One region of the Psychrobacillus sp. FSL K6-1267 genome, then DNA from elsewhere that is predicted to be linked to it. Evidence: riboswitches for the same ligand, from Rfam matches in the RefSeq annotation. Region 1 holds a riboswitch; each other region holds the start of a gene.
The links. A riboswitch is a leader RNA that binds a small molecule or an ion and turns the genes downstream of it on or off. The one in region 1 is predicted to bind S-adenosylmethionine.
Positions count from the first base shown of each region.

Region 2: another riboswitch for S-adenosylmethionine. It lies ahead of MHB55_RS15180 (methionine ABC transporter ATP-binding protein); the one in region 1 lies ahead of metA (homoserine O-acetyltransferase MetA).
Region 3: another riboswitch for S-adenosylmethionine. It lies ahead of metK (methionine adenosyltransferase); the one in region 1 lies ahead of metA (homoserine O-acetyltransferase MetA).
Region 4: another riboswitch for S-adenosylmethionine. It lies ahead of MHB55_RS02445 (methionine biosynthesis PLP-dependent protein); the one in region 1 lies ahead of metA (homoserine O-acetyltransferase MetA).

Region 1 is NZ_JBBOOR010000001.1:1,956,534-1,960,861, forward strand. It holds gene abc-f (ribosomal protection-like ABC-F family protein) at 1-1,486, shown strand, start outside; SAM riboswitch class I at 1,576-1,680, shown strand; gene metA (homoserine O-acetyltransferase MetA) at 1,880-2,788, shown strand; gene speD (adenosylmethionine decarboxylase) at 2,991-3,806, shown strand; gene MHB55_RS09805 (site-2 protease family protein) at 4,127-4,328, shown strand, end outside.
Region 2 is NZ_JBBOOR010000001.1:2,940,586-2,944,913, forward strand. It holds gene MHB55_RS15170 (MetQ/NlpA family ABC transporter substrate-binding protein) at 1-656, opposite strand, end outside; gene MHB55_RS15175 (methionine ABC transporter permease) at 670-1,338, opposite strand; gene MHB55_RS15180 (methionine ABC transporter ATP-binding protein) at 1,331-2,356, opposite strand; SAM riboswitch class I at 2,448-2,552, opposite strand; gene MHB55_RS15185 (thioredoxin family protein) at 2,592-2,912, opposite strand; gene MHB55_RS15190 (toprim domain-containing protein) at 2,924-3,274, opposite strand; gene gcvH (glycine cleavage system protein GcvH) at 3,351-3,731, opposite strand; gene MHB55_RS15200 (arsenate reductase family protein) at 3,804-4,166, opposite strand.
Region 3 is NZ_JBBOOR010000001.1:2,817,413-2,821,740, forward strand. It holds gene metK (methionine adenosyltransferase) at 1-962, opposite strand, end outside; SAM riboswitch class I at 1,153-1,269, opposite strand; gene pckA (phosphoenolpyruvate carboxykinase (ATP)) at 1,488-3,074, shown strand; gene MHB55_RS14315 (hypothetical protein) at 3,352-3,801, opposite strand; gene MHB55_RS14320 (prolyl oligopeptidase family serine peptidase) at 3,803-4,328, opposite strand, start outside.
Region 4 is NZ_JBBOOR010000001.1:497,945-502,272, forward strand. It holds gene MHB55_RS02435 (5-methyltetrahydropteroyltriglutamate--homocysteine S-methyltransferase) at 1-960, opposite strand, end outside; gene metC (cystathionine beta-lyase) at 957-2,141, opposite strand; gene MHB55_RS02445 (methionine biosynthesis PLP-dependent protein) at 2,150-3,268, opposite strand; SAM riboswitch class I at 3,436-3,540, opposite strand; gene MHB55_RS02450 (ABC transporter ATP-binding protein) at 3,610-4,328, opposite strand, start outside.

The DNA of each region.
Region 1 (4,328 bases):
AAAATTCACTTTACAGGGTGGATACGGTATTGACTCGGAAATTGATAAAGTAATTCAAGGGTTACAGCTAAGTGGCTTTGTCAATCAGACTTTTTCAAGTTTAAGTGGGGGTGAGCAAACAAAAATAATGCTTGGACAGCTTCTTCTAACCAGTCCACAGTTATTACTTTTGGATGAGCCGACCAATCATTTGGATTTGTATGCTATAGAGTGGCTGGAGGAATATTTGGTTAACTATTCAGGCACTGTAGTTTTAATTTCGCACGACCGATATTTCCTAGATAAGGTTGTCACTAATGTTGCCGATCTTGAGGACGGGATGTTAACACTTTATCATGGTAATTATTCTTCGTTTTTAATAGAGAAGGAAGAAAAGCTCACTCGTGAATTCCAGCAATATGAGGAACAACAAAAAAAGATAAAAAAAATGAAAGAAGCCATTAAGAGATTAAAAATTTGGGCTAACCAGGCTGTTCCTCCAAATGCAGGACTTCATCGACAAGCAAGAAATATGGAACGAGCTCTAGAACGCATGGAAAAGGTTCGCAAGCCTTTGATAGATCCTAAAAAAATGAACCTGACATTTGACGCAGCACCTAGAAGTGGAAAAGAAGTAGTAATAATGGAGAGCGTCTCCAAATGCTTTGGAGATAAAAAGATTTTAAATGACACAGATATGCATGTTTATTGGAAAGATCGACTTGCTATAGTGGGAAGAAATGGAACGGGTAAAACAACCATATTAAATATTCTCAGAGGGGAAGAAACAATTGATATAGGGGAAGCTCGATTTGGAAGTAATGTAAGACTTGGCTACCTTTCTCAACATTTTGAAATAGGAGATCCAAAAGCTCGATTGATAGATATTTTCAGAGGTGAAGTGAACGTTAGTGAAGGAGAAGCGCGCCACATTTTAGCGAAGTTTATGTTCTACGGACCCGATGTTTTCAAAAGAATTGCTGATTTAAGCGGTGGAGAAAGAATGCGTCTTCGTCTAGCACAGTTAATGCATCAAGACATCAATTGTTTAATATTAGATGAACCAACTAACCATCTGGACATTGATTCTTGTGAGGTGTTAGAAGAAGCACTCGATGATTTTAGTGGAACAATTATTGCTGTTTCCCATGATAGATATTTCTTAAATAAACTATTTTCAAGAACTGTTTGGCTAGAGAATGGCAAGCTTACAACTTATGAAGGACCGTTTGAATGGGCAAGAGAAAAATGGGTTGAATTTATCTCTAAACAAAATTCGGAGAAAGAAATAAAGGAGCAGCTGCCCATAAAAAAATCACCAACCACTAAACAAGAAAATAAGGTTCCACTAGAACACCAAATAAATGAGTTAGAGAAGATAATAAGTGACTTAGAAAATCAGATTAACGTAGAGGCAGACTGGTCAATCTATGAGTCATTAAGCTTGAAGAAATTACACGCAGAAGAGCAGTTGGAACAATTAATGGAGAAGTGGTTAGAACTATGAGATTAATAGGCTATTCTTGAAAATGGGTTGATATAAATAAGAGACCATGCTAATATTATTTATTGACAAATAATTATAACAATTAAATATTCTTATCAAGAGAAGCGAAGGGATTAGGCCCGTTGAAGCTTCAGCAACCTCTGTTATACAGAAAGGTGCTAACTCCTACAAGACATTATCTTGGAAGATAAGAGCTAAAGAGCAAATTTTTGCCCCTCTTTTCTTACATGGAAAGAGGGGCATTTTTGTTTGAAAAAAAGTATCTGGTTTTTGGTTGTCTAGCTCAGAGTTTACCCACAAGGTTCAAGTAAAATCTGAATTGCTTTGTAATTGTACCTATGTTTTCACTGTACAAACGTTAGTTCTAGTGCTTTTCTATAAGGAGGAAATAAATTGCCTATTAATATTCCAAAACAATTACCGGCAACAAAATTATTAAAAGAAGAGAAAATCTTTGTAATGGATCAAGAAAGAGCATATACACAAGATATTCGTCCACTCAACATCGTTATTTTCAATCTAATGCCTGAAAAAGAAAAAACAGAGCTACAGTTATTAAGACTTTTAGGTAATACACCATTACAAGTAAATATAACATTTATGAATACAGCAACATACGAATCTAAAAATGCTAGTAAAACTCATCTAAATACATTTTATTCGACATTTGATGAAATTAAGGAAAAAAAGTATGATGGCATGATTATTACTGGTGCTCCAATTGAGCAACTTCCATTCGAAGAGGTAGATTACTGGAGAGAGATGAAGGAAATCATGGAATGGTCTAAATTGAATGTGACCTCAACGTTACACATTTGCTGGGGTGCCCAAGCAGCTCTTTATTATCATTATGGAATTGATAAATTTCCTCTTACTCAAAAGTGTTCAGGAGTGTTTAGACACATTTTAACTAATCAGGTGGAGGATCTAGTAAGAGGATTTAATGACAAATTTAATGCCCCAGTATCCCGTTATACATCTGTTTCAAGGGAAGAAATTGAAAGGAATGAACACTTAACCATCCTTGCCAATTCTGAGGAAGCTGGAGTATTTCTTGTGAAATCGAATGACAACAAATTTGTGATGGTGACTGGTCACTTAGAGTATGATGCATATACTTTGGCAGAGGAATATAATAGAGATCTCAACAAAGGAATAGAGGTTGAGATGCCTAAATACTATTTCCCAAATAATGATCCTTCTAGTCAACCATTGAATACATGGAAAGCCCATACGCACCTGTTATTTTCAAACTGGTTAAATTACTATGTATACCAAGCTACTCCTTATGATTGGGAATAAAATGTTCTATTGAACAGTCAGAAAGAAAGTAATATTTGTCTTGTATATTGAACTCCTGTTTAAATAAACAGGAGTTTTTCTTATTTTTAGTTTTATTTATTCAGATATTAGGGAAAACAAAAGAGAAGAGACATTGTATTATACAAAGAAACATATTTTTAATGGTATTGATTTACACTTTATTGGAAGCGAGGTTAAGTCTATGAGTTTGACACCAAAACAAAGAATCGAGTTACATGGGTTTAATAATCTAACGAAAACATTAAGCTTTAATATGTATGATATCTGTTATACGAGAACCAAGGAAGAAAGGGAAAAATATATAGAATATATTGATGAGCAATATAACGCTGAACGCTTAACTAATATACTAACCAAAGTATCCGAAATTATAGAAGCGAATATATTAAATATTGCACAGCAGGATTACGAGCCGCAGGGTGCAAGTGTAACCATTTTAGTATCGGAAGGACCTGTCGATCAAACACCGATAGAATCATTTAAGCAATCTCCGGGGCCAATACCAGAAACTGTACTTGGTCACCTAGATAAAAGCCATATTACTGTTCATACTTATCCGGAATATCACCCGGATGAAGGAATCAGTACTTTTAGAGCAGATATAGATATTTCTACTTGCGGAGAAATTTCTCCATTAAAAGCACTAAATTATTTGATTCATTCCTTTGAAACTGACGTGATGGTCATGGATTATCGAGTGAGAGGGTTCACGAGAGATGTGAAAGGCCATAAATTATTCATAGATCACGATATTAATTCCATTCAAAATTATATCCCAGATGCTTTGCAGGAATTTTACCATATGATCGATGTTAACGTTTATCAGGAAAATATTTTTCATACTAAATGTAAGCTAAAGCAGTTTGACTTGAATAATTACCTATTTGGCTACAACGAAGATGAACTTTCAGAAGAAGAAAAAATATTGATAACGAAAAAGCTAAAAACAGAAATGGACGAAATCTTTTACGCAAAAAACATGACTCGATCAGATTAAATTGAAAAAAGCTCTGAGTAAATCACTCAGAGCTTTTCATTTGTGTGAAGAATGGACTTTATGACCGGATAGAAAAATTTATGACCGGATAGACCAGGTTAATGACCGGATAAAAAAATTTATGACCGGAAAGAAATTTTATAGCCGAATAAACCAGTTGTAAGACAATAGTCATAAAAAAGGTTGATTTATCATTTAATGTTCAGTGAACTACTTAGACGACTCTTACTTCATGAAATAATATGGCTGAAAATTAATATTCAGAAATATTCGAAACATTATAACCCTTTCTCCGTAAATGTTAGAAAGGGGATGAAAAGATGGACTTTTTAATAAACTTCATAATTATTACTTTGTTTATTAGCCCAATTATTGCACTCATTCACGAAGCTGGACACGCATTTTTTTTGAAAATATTTGGTGCGAAAGTAAGTGAGTTCTCTATAGGGAATGGTAATACACTTTTACAGATAAATAATTTTCTCATAAAAAAAGTTTACTTCTTTGGAGGAAGAGTTTTTT
Region 2 (4,328 bases), 980 kb from region 1:
GAGTCTTCAATAGCGATTGCATCTTCTAATGGATTTAGGCCAGCGTCGATTGCATAATTGGAGTTGATCAATAATGCATCACCCTCTTCATTTTCATATAACTGAACCATTAAGGCCGCTTCGTAGTTAGGATCAAATTCTAGGTTTTTAGGATTATCTACGATGTCTCCAATTTCGGCAGTTGTTTTATCTATTCCCTCTGCCAGGGTAATTAGACCTTCTGCTTCTAGCATCGCTAACACGCGTCCATGGTCAGCTACAGAGTTACTCATTAGAATAGTTGCTCCCTCAGGAAGTTCGTCAATAGAAGCATATTTTTTAGAGTAAAGACCAATTGGCTCAATATGGATTCCGCCAGCATTTGCGAAATCATAATCGAAATCTTTCATTTGAGATTCTAAGTATGGAGCATGTTGAAAATAATTGGCATCTAGATCTCCAGAATCTAGGTCTTTATTTGGTAGTACATAGTCTTGATAGGTTTCAATTTGAAGCTCAATACCTTGTTCTTCTAAGATAGGTTTTACCTGTTCTAAAATTTCTGCGTGCGGTACGTTGGATGCACCAACAACTAATTTATCGCTATCCTCGTCTCCACATGCAGCAAGCGTTAATGCACTAGCAGATAATAAAACTCCAGCCAATAATTTTTTCATCCCAATCTCTCCCTTATCGTTTATCTATTTTTGTAGTAATGATGTCACCAATCCATTGGATAATGAACACGATGATTAATATTAAAATAGTAGCTACGAGTGTGACATCCCCGCGACCACGTTGGAAACCATCTAAAAAGGCTAGATTCCCTAATCCTCCCGCTCCAATGATTCCTGCCATAGCTGTATAACCAACTAGTGAAATACAAGTTACGGTTATACCAGACACTAAAGCTGGCATAGATTCAGGCAATAAAACCTTCCATATAATAGTTGTGGTTTTAGCACCCATAGATTTTGCAGCCTCTAAAACGCCTTTATCAATTTCTCGTAAAGCAATTAAAACCATGCGAGCATAAAATGGAGCAGCTCCAATCACTAATGCTGGGAAAGCAGCATTCGGACCACGCATCGAGCCCATCAACAGTGTTGTAAGTGGGATCAATAAAATAATTAATATAATAAATGGGATAGAGCGGAATATATTTACTACCGCACCCGTTAACCAATTTGCCAATTTATTCGCCCAAGCCTGATGTGGGCTTGTCAAAAATAATAAAAGTCCTAAAATTAGTCCAAAGATTGCTGTGAGTACCGTAGAAACTGCTGTCATATACAGGGTTTCTAGAGTAGCGTCCCACATTTTAGGCCAATCAACATTTGGAAATAACGATTCAATCATTGTTGATCACCTCAGTGTTTACTTTTTGCGAGTGGATAAATTGTATTGCATCCTCCACGGCTTGGTCATTTCCATCGATTTGAAGAATTAGTGTACCGAAAGCTCCACTCTTCGTATGAGAGATGTTACCTTGCACAATATTAACTTCTAAATCAAACTGTTTGATTAATCTTGAAAGAATTGGCTGCTCTGTGGTTTCACCGACAAAAACGAGCTTGACTAGCTTACCATTTGGATAAAGCTGGACTAGTTTTTGAATCGTTTGCACTGGCTGGTTGGAATCAGAAATTTGAGAGACGAAACGTTTAGTAATAGCCTGTTGTGGCTTTTGGAAAACCTCTAGCACATCTCCCTCTTCTACAACTTGCCCATTTTCCATAACAGCTACTCGGTTACAAATCTTTTGAATAACTTGCATTTCGTGTGTAATCAATACAATTGTTAATCCTAGTTTTTCGTTGATGCTGACTAGTAGGTCTAGTATTGAATCGGTCGTTTCAGGATCAAGAGCAGATGTTGCCTCATCACAAAGCAATACCTCTGGTCCATTAGCTAAAGCCCTAGCAATTCCTACACGCTGCTTTTGCCCACCAGATAATTGTGAAGGATAAGAATCTCCTCTGCCCTCTAGACCAACAAGGTTCAAAAGCTCCTCTACTCTGGCTTTTCTTTTGTCCTTCGGAACTCCAGCAATTTCTAGAGGAAATGCTATATTTTCAGCGACTGTTCTCGACCATAAAAGATTGAAATGCTGGAAGATCATACTTACCTTTTGACGGAAGCCACGGAGCTTCTCCTCATTTATGGAAGTAATCTCTTGCCCATTCACAACTATTTGGCCGACAGAAGGTTTTTCTAAGCCATTCAATAAGCGGATCAATGTACTTTTACCGGCTCCGCTATAACCAATAATCCCAAATATTTCTCCACGCTGTATGTCCAGATTTACATTATCAACAGCAACGATTTCTCCTTGCTTTGTAATAAATCTTTTCGAAACTTCCTTTAAACTAATCATGTAAATCTAGCCACCTTTCCTATTAAAAAACCCCTTCTGCAAAAGAGCAGAAGGGGTGTAGGTTATCAATTTCAAATAACACTCATCCATTCTCTCATTTCTCAAAGCTATAGCTTTGCGTGACTTGGCACCATTTCACTTTCGCGACGGTTGCCGGGCTTCGTAGGGCACTTCCCTCCACCTCTCTCAATAAGAGCGACACTATTAAATTATTTTTTCAACACAACGAATGTTATCATAGGATCTTGTTTTCGTCAATAGTTTTTATTGTTTCCAATAGATAGGGTACGGATTGAAACGCATAAATCTTTTTTTCTACCCTGCCATTTTTAGATATTAATAAGCAAGGTACACTTTCAATTTCTTGTTCTATTGCCAAATCACCAAGAAAGTTAATATTTGCTTGGCCAATTGGATCAGAAACCATCTCTTTAATGACGTTTATCATCTTGCTTGCAATCTGACACGTACCACACATAGGGGTATAAATATAAAATAAGGAAAGTGGAGAGTTATCTTTTATGCTTTCCCATTGCTCTTTAGTCCACTCATTCATTACACATCATCCTAAGGCAAAAATTCTTTTTTCACCTTAATATTAACACGTTTTAATATGGATGCCAAAACCTTCGCCGGGGTATTCGCCACTTCACCATACATAGGATTTGTATAGAGGTGAATTGCCTCAGGATATTCCTTCCTGACAACCGAGCGTATTTGTTCGCCAGATTTGTCGGCATCTAGAAAAGCATAAATCGGCAAGCCATCATAAGGGCTTAAAAGCTCCTCCAATTTTACATCGGATATCGTTCCATTTGTACAAATGATTTCTGGAGATTCATCGAGAAGGGTCAACAATTGTAGTTTATCAGACCTTCCCTCGACGAGAATTATTTTATCACTAAATACATGTGCCATTTAGCTTCTCTCCCAACTTGTTACCTTTCCTTTATTATATGAAAAAAACGCCGATTATTAACCGGCGTTTTCATTATTACTCTGCAATTAATTCTTCATACTTTTCTGGAGACAATAAGCTGTCCACTTCTGATAAATCAGAAGGCTCAACAACGATCATCCAAGCATTTTCATAAGGTGATTCATTAACGAATTCGGGGCTATCTTCTAGCTCAGCATTTACTTCCACTACTTTACCGCTAATTGGTGCATATAGTTCCGAAACTGTTTTTACTGATTCAACGCTACCAAAAGCATCTCCTGCTTTAATTTCATCTCCAACTTGTGGAAGTTCAACAAAAACGATGTCTCCTAGTTCTGATTGCGCAAAATGAGTAATACCGATGCGGACATTTCCATCCTCATTTTTAACCCATTCATGTTCAGCTGAGTACTTAAAATCTTTAGGCACGCTCATAAATAAACCCCTCTCAATTAAATATTCCATCTATTTAATATTCACATATTTCCCTAGTAAATACAAGGTACTTTAAGAGGTTTTCCACATGTCCTCAAACTGCTCTTCCTTGAAACCAAGTGTAAGCTTGTTTCCATCATAAACAAGTGGGCGTTTAATAAGCTTTCCATCCGAAGCAAGCAGCTCCAACTGTTCATCCTCCGACATAGTAGGAAGCTTGTCCTTCAGTTGCAATTCACGGTACTTCACTCCACTAGTATTAAAGAACTTTTTAAGCTCATAGTCTCCGTTAGCTACCATCTCTTTTAAAAGTTCTTTTGATGGTGGCGCATCTACAATATGGTGATTCTCGAATTGTACTTGATTGTCTCTCAACCATTTGCTAGCTTTGTTACAAGTACTACATTTAGGATAACCGTAAAATTTTATAGTCATTTAAATCTCACCTTTTTCTTTTTATCATAATAATATTTTGCTGCTCATGCAAGAGGGATCAAACCAAGTTTTAAATTTCAATATTTTATAGTACATTCTATTAATAAGTAAAACCGCTTCTATATAGTTTCCCTTACTAGAATGCAGCTAACTCATTCTTTT
Region 3 (4,328 bases), 860 kb from region 1:
GGTTGTGCTACACCGATTGCATACGCTAGTTGTACCTCACAGCGATCTGCAAGACCAGCAGCAACAATATTTTTTGCTACATAACGAGCGGCATAAGCTGCAGAACGGTCTACTTTTGTTGGATCTTTTCCAGAGAAAGCTCCTCCTCCATGGCGAGCATAACCTCCGTATGTATCAACAATAATTTTACGTCCAGTTAGTCCAGCATCACCTTGAGGACCACCAATAACAAAGCGTCCCGTCGGGTTAATAAAGTATTTCGTTTCCTCTGTTATTAAATCAGTAGGTACTACCGGTTTTATAACATGCTCTTTTAAATCTCTTTGGATTTGTTCTAAAGTTATTTCTGGGTGATGTTGTGTAGAAATAACAATCGTATCAATATGAACAGGGTTGTTATTTTCATCATATTCAACTGTTACCTGTGTTTTACCGTCTGGTCGTAAGTAGTCTAAAGTTTCATCCTTGCGAACCTGTGCTAAGCGACGGGCAAGTTTGTGAGCTAGACTGATTGGTAATGGCATAAGCTCTGGAGTTTCATTACATGCGTAACCAAACATTAACCCTTGGTCTCCTGCTCCAATAGCCTCGATATCTGAATCAGTCATCGCACCTTCTCTAGCCTCTAGCGCTTGGTCTACACCCATAGCAATATCAGCGGATTGCTCATCAATCGCAGTTAAAACTGCTGAAGTTTCAGAGTCAAAGCCGTATTTAGCACGTGTATAACCAATTTCTTGGATAGTCGAACGTACAACTTTAGGTATGTCTACATATGTAGAAGTTGTTATTTCTCCTGCAACTAACACTAAACCTGTAGTAACGGTTGTTTCACAAGCAACTCGTGCATTAGGGTCTTCCGTTAAAATTGCATCTAATATAGCATCAGAAATTTGGTCACAAATTTTATCTGGATGCCCTTCTGTTACTGACTCCGATGTAAATAATCGACGTTGTGTCAAAAGATTCCCTCCTATATCCTGCGAGATTTCTCTCAGGAATTGATACGGTACTCATTCCCATGTCAAGCCAATAGTAAACTTGAAGCTGCTTCGGACTTGGCACACAAGGATTTAGGGCGATGTAAAATAAAAAAACCTTTCACTCACGTAATTACATGAGGAAAGGGATTAATATCATAAACACCTTTCACTCTTATCAATCAAGGAATTTCACCTTGTCTCAGGTTGGGCACCTTTGTAATGATTTTTCAATTACAGGTTGCCGGGTTTCACAGGGCCTGACCCCTCCACCAGCTCGGAATAAGAGTATCCGTTCAATTCACCATCATACGTAAAAATTAGTTATAAGTCAACCGATTAAATGTAATTTTTTCTCAAAAACAAAAATTATTCCAATAATGGGCTTCTATTAGTGTAGACTATTTAGTGTAATGTGTTATACTATTTCACATATCAATGAAAAATCCTCTTTATGTTGACTATTTACATGAAGAGATAAAAATTAAAAAAGGATGGTAATACTAAATGAATTCAATCGATACTGTGAGCGAACTGAACGAATTGTTAGCTGGTAACAACATTAGCCTTCAATTATCAGTACCACAATTGGTGGAAAAAGCTACTTCTAGAGGAGAAGCAGTACTAACTTCAACTGGAGCTGTTAAAGCAGAGACAGGCAAATATACAGGACGTTCTCCACAAGACAAGTATATTGTTGATGAACCTATCTCAAAAGACAAAATCGATTGGGGCTCTGTAAACCAACCTATCTCATCTTCTCATTTTGAAGCACTATATACAAAAGTTATGAACTATTTAAAAGAACAAAATGAACTATTTGTATTCAAAGGATTTGCTGGTGCTGATAAGGATTCGCGTCTAAGCATTCAAGTAATAAACGAGTATGCTTGGCATAACCTTTTTGCTCACCAACTATTTATCCGTCCTTCTGAAGAAGAGTTAGTAGCTCATAAAGCAGACTTTACTGTAATCAGCGCACCAAACTTCAAAGCAGATCCTGCTATTGATGGAACAAATTCAGAGACTTTTATCATTGTTTCTATGGAAAAACGTATTGTTTTAATTGGTGGAACAGAATACGCAGGAGAAATGAAAAAATCTATCTTCTCTATTATGAACTATTTATTGCCAGAACAAAATATTTTGCCTATGCACTGCTCTGCTAACGTTGGAGAAAAAGGCGATGTAACGTTATTCTTCGGCCTTTCAGGTACAGGTAAAACTACATTATCTGCTGATGCTGGAAGAAAGCTAATCGGTGATGATGAACATGGTTGGTCAGATAATGGTGTATTTAATATCGAAGGTGGCTGCTATGCAAAATGTATCGACCTAACAAGAGAAAATGAACCACAAATCTTTGACGCTATTAAATTTGGTACTGTTTTAGAAAACGTTGTTGTTGACCATACAACACGAGTTGCAGATTATGCAGATAACTCTTTAACAGAAAATACACGTGCAGCTTACCCAATTCAATATATCGATAATATTGTAGATCCATCTGTAGCGGGTCATCCAAATACAATCATCTTCTTAACTGCAGATGCATTTGGCGTGCTACCTCCTATCAGCAAACTTACTAAAGAGCAAGCAATGTATCACTTCTTAAGTGGGTTTACGTCTAAATTAGCTGGTACAGAACGTGGAGTTACTTCTCCTCAGCCTGCATTCTCAACATGCTTCGGGTCTCCATTCCTTCCATTGCATGCAACAGTTTATGCAGAAATGCTTGGTAAGAAAATTGACGAGCATGGAGCACAAGTATTTCTAGTGAACACTGGCTGGACTGGTGGAGAATATGGCGTAGGAAGTCGTATGAAGCTTTCTTACACTCGTACAATGGTCCGTGCAGCGATTGAAGGGAAATTAAACGAAGTGGAAACAACAAAAGATGCAGTATTCGGTTTAGATATTCCTACAAGCATCGATGGAGTTCCTTCTGAGGTATTAGTTCCTCGTAACGCATGGGCAGACAAAACTGCTTATGATAAAAAAGCTGCTGAGCTTGCTCAATCTTTCCATGAGAACTTCAAAAAGTTTGGTACCGTATCAGAAGAGATATCTTTTAAAGGCGGTCCAACTGCTTAATCTATATACTTTAAATGGCCGTGAAACTTTTCACGGCCGTTTTTTTGTTTATTTGCTTAGTGATAATAATAGCTAAGTCGCTTTATTTGTGCAGACAAGCAATTATTGAAGCAAGGATATATTTCCTTAGTCACCATAGTAATTGTAAAGTTCACTTCTCCTCCACAAATGACGCTTATGTGGAAAACAAATAATAATCATCCATCTATCGTCGCATAAAAGAAGGAGGCCATAGACACTAGTCTATCACCTCCTCCCCTATATATTTAAAAGAATATTACTCCTCAAAGTCGTCGTGATATTCCATGTCAGTAGAAATGGGGAAGATTCCTTTTATCTCTTCTGCTTTTTCTTCATCTACATTAGAAAAAATAATCTCAGAGCCATAATGTCCAATTTCTAACTCTTCTTCGCCCTCTGCATTGAAAAACATCGTGAACCATTTTAGTCCTCCGACTGGGTCAATGGAGTAATTCCGGAAAAACAATCTATTTTCATCGTTTAAATTAACAGTAATTACCTTCATCAATCCCTCATTCATCACTTCAAAGCTTTTTTCAGAAAGCTCATTGACTGCATCCTCTTCTTCAGCCCAGCAATGTATAACTACTTCAGAATACTGTGTTGTATACTGATCCCATAAGTCTTCCCAAAAGCTTAAATCTATTGGGAATAACGTTTTTTCCTCTAAACTCATTGACTCTACTTGAATAACTAACTGACCCAAATTATTTTCCTCCTCCATGTTTTTTCATCCAAATACACACGTCTTTCACTACTTGTCGATTTACCTTAGAAGGAAAGTAATGTGTGTAATCCGGATAATACCATGTCTCTACAATTTTGTTATACCCTATTAATGCCTGCTCTAATACTTTTGCATGCTCAATAGAAACATTGACGTCTTTTCTACCATGAATTATTAAAATAGGAGCACTGATTTCTTCTACTCGCTCTAATACATTTCTATCCTCATATTCTTCCTCACGACTTGAAGGAGTGCCACCAATTACACGCTTCATCATTCTCCGCATATCCAGTCTTTCCTCATATGTAAGAAAAATATCAGTTACTCCTGCCCAGGAAACAAGAGAACTTATGTCTTCTCTTATGACGGCTGTCCATAATGCCATCATACCGCCCCTAGAAAAGGCAAATAGATGAATTTTGTCAGGATTGCAAAATTGCTTTAAGACATCCACTGCATAGACGGCATCCCATCGATCGTCTCCACCAAACTCATCTCGCCCCTCT
Region 4 (4,328 bases), 1.5 Mb from region 1:
CTCTTCTATTCTAGCTTTAACTAAATCCTCTTCCTCGAGTTCGCCGTGCTTAGAGGTGATCAGCCCTAACACGATGTAAAGGTCTTTTCTGTTAACATGACGCAATGGCTCAAAGCCACCTGAACGATCATCATCAAATTCTAAAAATAATCCATCCACATCTAATCCACCGAATATAGTTTCTGATACTAATTCATAGCTGCCGCTCGTAATATACGTGGAGCGGAAATTTCCTCGACAAATATGCATTGTCACTAGCATATCGGCAGGTCTTTTTGAAATAGACTCATTAATAGCTCGTGCAGAAAAGGACAAGGCTTGCTCTAATGACAATCCTTTGTCTTTCAAAGAAGCAATTCCTTCCTCGGAAAAGGAGGTTGCCCAGGAAGTATCATCGATTTGTAGATAACGACAGCCTTCATCGTATAATGCTTGGATAAAACCTTGATAAGCTGTGATCAAGTCGGCTAATATTTCCTCATCGTTGTTATACACACCTTCCTCAAATGCTGCTCTATAATAAAGCATATTCGGGCTTGGGATAGTGAATTTTACTACAGCATCACCTGCAACTTCTTTTAAGAACTTGAAATGCTCTATCATATAGTGAGTGCTAAAGCCAATTTTTCCTGTTACTTTAATGCCATGAGCTTTTGTTTGGACTCCCTTAAAAGACAAGCCTTTATCGGGTTCATAAAACTCTACACCATCTAGTCCTCCTAAGAAATCGAAATGCCACCATTTACGACGGAATTCGCCGTCTGTAATGGAAAGTAACCCAGCTTCTTTCTGTTTTTCAACCAGTTTAATAATTTCTTCATTTTCAATCTGAGTTAGCAGCTCTAAAGTTATCTCTTTCTCTTCAAATTGAGCTCGCGCTTTTTTTAAGCGTTCTGGTCTTAAGAAACTTCCTACATGATCTGCTTTGAAGGGTGCTTTTACTAGTAATTGATTGGTCATATTAAACTCCTACTTTCTTTATAATGTGTAGTAACTATTTCCAATGATTGTTCAAAGTCTGCTAACAGGTCATCCACATGTTCAAGCCCAACCGAAAAGCGAAGCAGTCCATTAGTAATTCCACGCTTTTCTCGTTCCTCCTTAGGCATTGCTGCATGGGACATAGTAGCGGGGTGGGAGAGAATAGATTCTACTCCACCCAAACTTACTGCAAAAACAGGTATTCTTAGATTTTCAACAAATATTTTTGTAGCTGCCTTGCCTGGCAAACGAAAGGAAAATATAGCACCAGAGCTGGCCGCCTGTTTTTTATGAATTTCATGTCCTGGATGAGATGATAATCCAGGATAGAAAACTTCCTCCACTAATGGGTGATTTGCTAGATAATTGACCAAACTAATAGCCGTCTCCGTAGATTTTTCGAAGCGCACACTTGTTGTTTTAATGCCCTGTATGAGTGTATAGGAATCTTGAACACCCAGTATGGCTCCAAAGGAATTTTGAAGAAAACCTAACTTGCTACCAAGCAACTCATCCTTTGTAACTGCAAGGCCGGCAATGATATCACTATGTCCAGACAAGAACTTAGTTGCACTATGCAAAACAACGTCTACACCTAATTCGAGCGGCCTTTGGTAGAGTGGTGTCATGAAGGTATTGTCTAAAAAGGTTAGACAATTATTGGCTTTAGCTATGTCTACAATACCGGCAATATCAGTTATACCTACTCTCGGATTTGAGGGAGTTTCTATATATATTAGTTTGGTATTGGACTGAATTGCCTGCTCAACAGCATCTAAATTAGAAAGGTTAACAAAAGAATGCTCTATACCAAAGCGAGGTAAAACCTCTGTCACAAAGCGAAAGGTGCCACCATAAACGTCCTCCGTCATGATTATATGGTCTCCGGCAGATAACAGCATTAAAGAGGTTGATATCGCTGCCAGACCAGAAGCGAAAGCAAATCCTCGCGTACCACCCTCTAGCTCTGCTATGGTTTTTTCTAATGCTTCTCTGGTTGGATTACCAGACCGACTATAATCAAAGGGGCCGAAGCTATCCAAACTTTCCTGATGGAAGGTAGAAGATAAATAGATTGGAACATTCACAGCACCGGTTCTTCTTTCATAATTACCTCGAGTTGAAGCAGTAATTAAACTAGTTTCAAGTTGTTGATGAATAGACTCCATTAAACAATAACCTCCTTCTCTAAAGCTACAAATACTTGCTTTAGGTCATTGATTAAATCTTCCGCTTCCTCAATACCAACAGAAAACCTTAATAAACTATTATCTACTCCCCGAGCAATCCGTTCAGATTCTGGTATATCTGCGTGTGTTTGAGTGGCAGGGTAAGTAATGAAGCTTTCCACACCACCAAGACTTTCAGCAAATATGATTAACTTTAGCTTTTCTAAAAAAGGACCTACCAGTTCGCTTCTTTGAAGACGGAAGGAGAGCATGCCACCCTTGCCTGCATAGAGAACATCTTTTATTAAATGCTGTTGCTCTAAAAATTTTACTAACTTCTTTGCGTTTGCTTCATGCTGTTTCATTCTTAGATGGAGAGTTTTTAAACCACGTATCAACAGCCATGAATCAAATGGTGAAAGGACTGCACCTGCTGCGTTATGGTTAGCCTGTAATTTCTCGCCCAATTTAATGCCTTTTGATACAACCAACCCAGCCAGTACATCATTGTGACCTCCGATATATTTAGTAGCACTATGTATGACAATGTCTGCGCCAAGTTCTATTGGCCTCTGTAAAAAAGGAGTTAAGAAGGTATTATCCACAATTAAAAGTAACTCATGCTTCTTAGCTAACTCCGCGTATAGCTGAATATCAATCTCTTGCATTAACGGATTAGTAGGTGTTTCAAGAAAGATTGCCTTCGTATTTTTGGTAATAAGAGATTCCACCTCTACGTAAGAGGTAAATTTACTATAAATAGTCCTAATATTATAGGAGTCAGAATATTGATTGAAAAGGCGATAAGTACCTCCATATAAGTCCTCTGGGGCAATCAATTCATTACCTGAACGGAAAAGGGAAAGGACCAATTGAATGGCTGCCATTCCCGAACTACAGGCAAATCCTGTATCGCCTTGCTCTAGCTTGGCTATTCCCTCCTCTAAAATAGCTCGTGTAGGGTTTTTAGTTCGAGTATAGTCATAGCCGGTAGATTGGCCAAGACCATGATGTTTATAGGCTGTGGATAAATAGATAGGAGGATTAACTGCTCCAGTTTTTGGATCACAATGATTACCTAATTGAACTAATTGTGTATTAATGTGAGTTTTGGACATTGTTATTCACCTCTTATTATTAATAGGTTCAACATTTCTAAAATAAATCACAAAGTAGACTCTAAGATAAAAAAATTCAGGATAAATATAGAATAGAAGCATTTTGCCAAATAAAAAGAGGGCTCTCTTCATAAGAAGAGAACCCCCAATATAGATTGAAGTCATTCTTCTTATCTTCAAGACAAAAATGTCTATTGGATTTAGCACCACACCTATAATGGCTGGTTGCTGAGACATCATAGGGCCAATCCCTCCGTCTCTCTTGATAAGAAATAAAAATATATAATTTTCAAAATTTAGCGATAAGTAAGTTTATCATGGGATGAATATAAATTCAAGAGTTATTTCACATTTGGAATTGCTACCCAGTGACCGGAGGAAACTTCCACAAGCTTAGATTGCTTCAATTGATATCTATCCTCTACATTTGATTCCTCCAAAAGCTTCCTTTTTTTCTTAGCTTCTACCTTAGGATCAGGAATAGGGATTGCTGCTAATAGGGATTTTGTATAAGGATGTTGTGGGTTAGAATAAAGCTCTTCACTTTCCGCAAGCTCCACAATTTTACCAGCATACATCACCGCTACCCGATCACTAATATGCTTAACCATAGATAGATCATGTGCGATGAAAAGGTAAGTTAGACCTAGTCTATGCTGTAAATCCTCTAGTAGTTCTACAATTTGTGCCTGTATAGAAACGTCTAAAGCTGATAGTGGTTCATCACAGACGATAAAGTCAGGCTCTACTGCCAGTGCTCGGGCAATGCCGATTCGTTGTCGTTGTCCACCTGAAAACTCATGTGGATAACGCATGGCATGGGAGGAATCCAACCCTACCATTTTTAGTAACTCTTCTACACGTTGTTTTCTTTCCTCTGCATTTTTGCTCAAACGATGAATATCTAATGCCTGGCCGATAATATCTAACACCTTTAAACGAGGATTTAAGGAAGAATACGGATCCTGAAAGATAATCTGCATATGTCGTCGCATCGTTTTTAATTCACTTTTACTCAAACGGTTGATGGCGATTCCCTGATAAAGCACATCTCCATCCG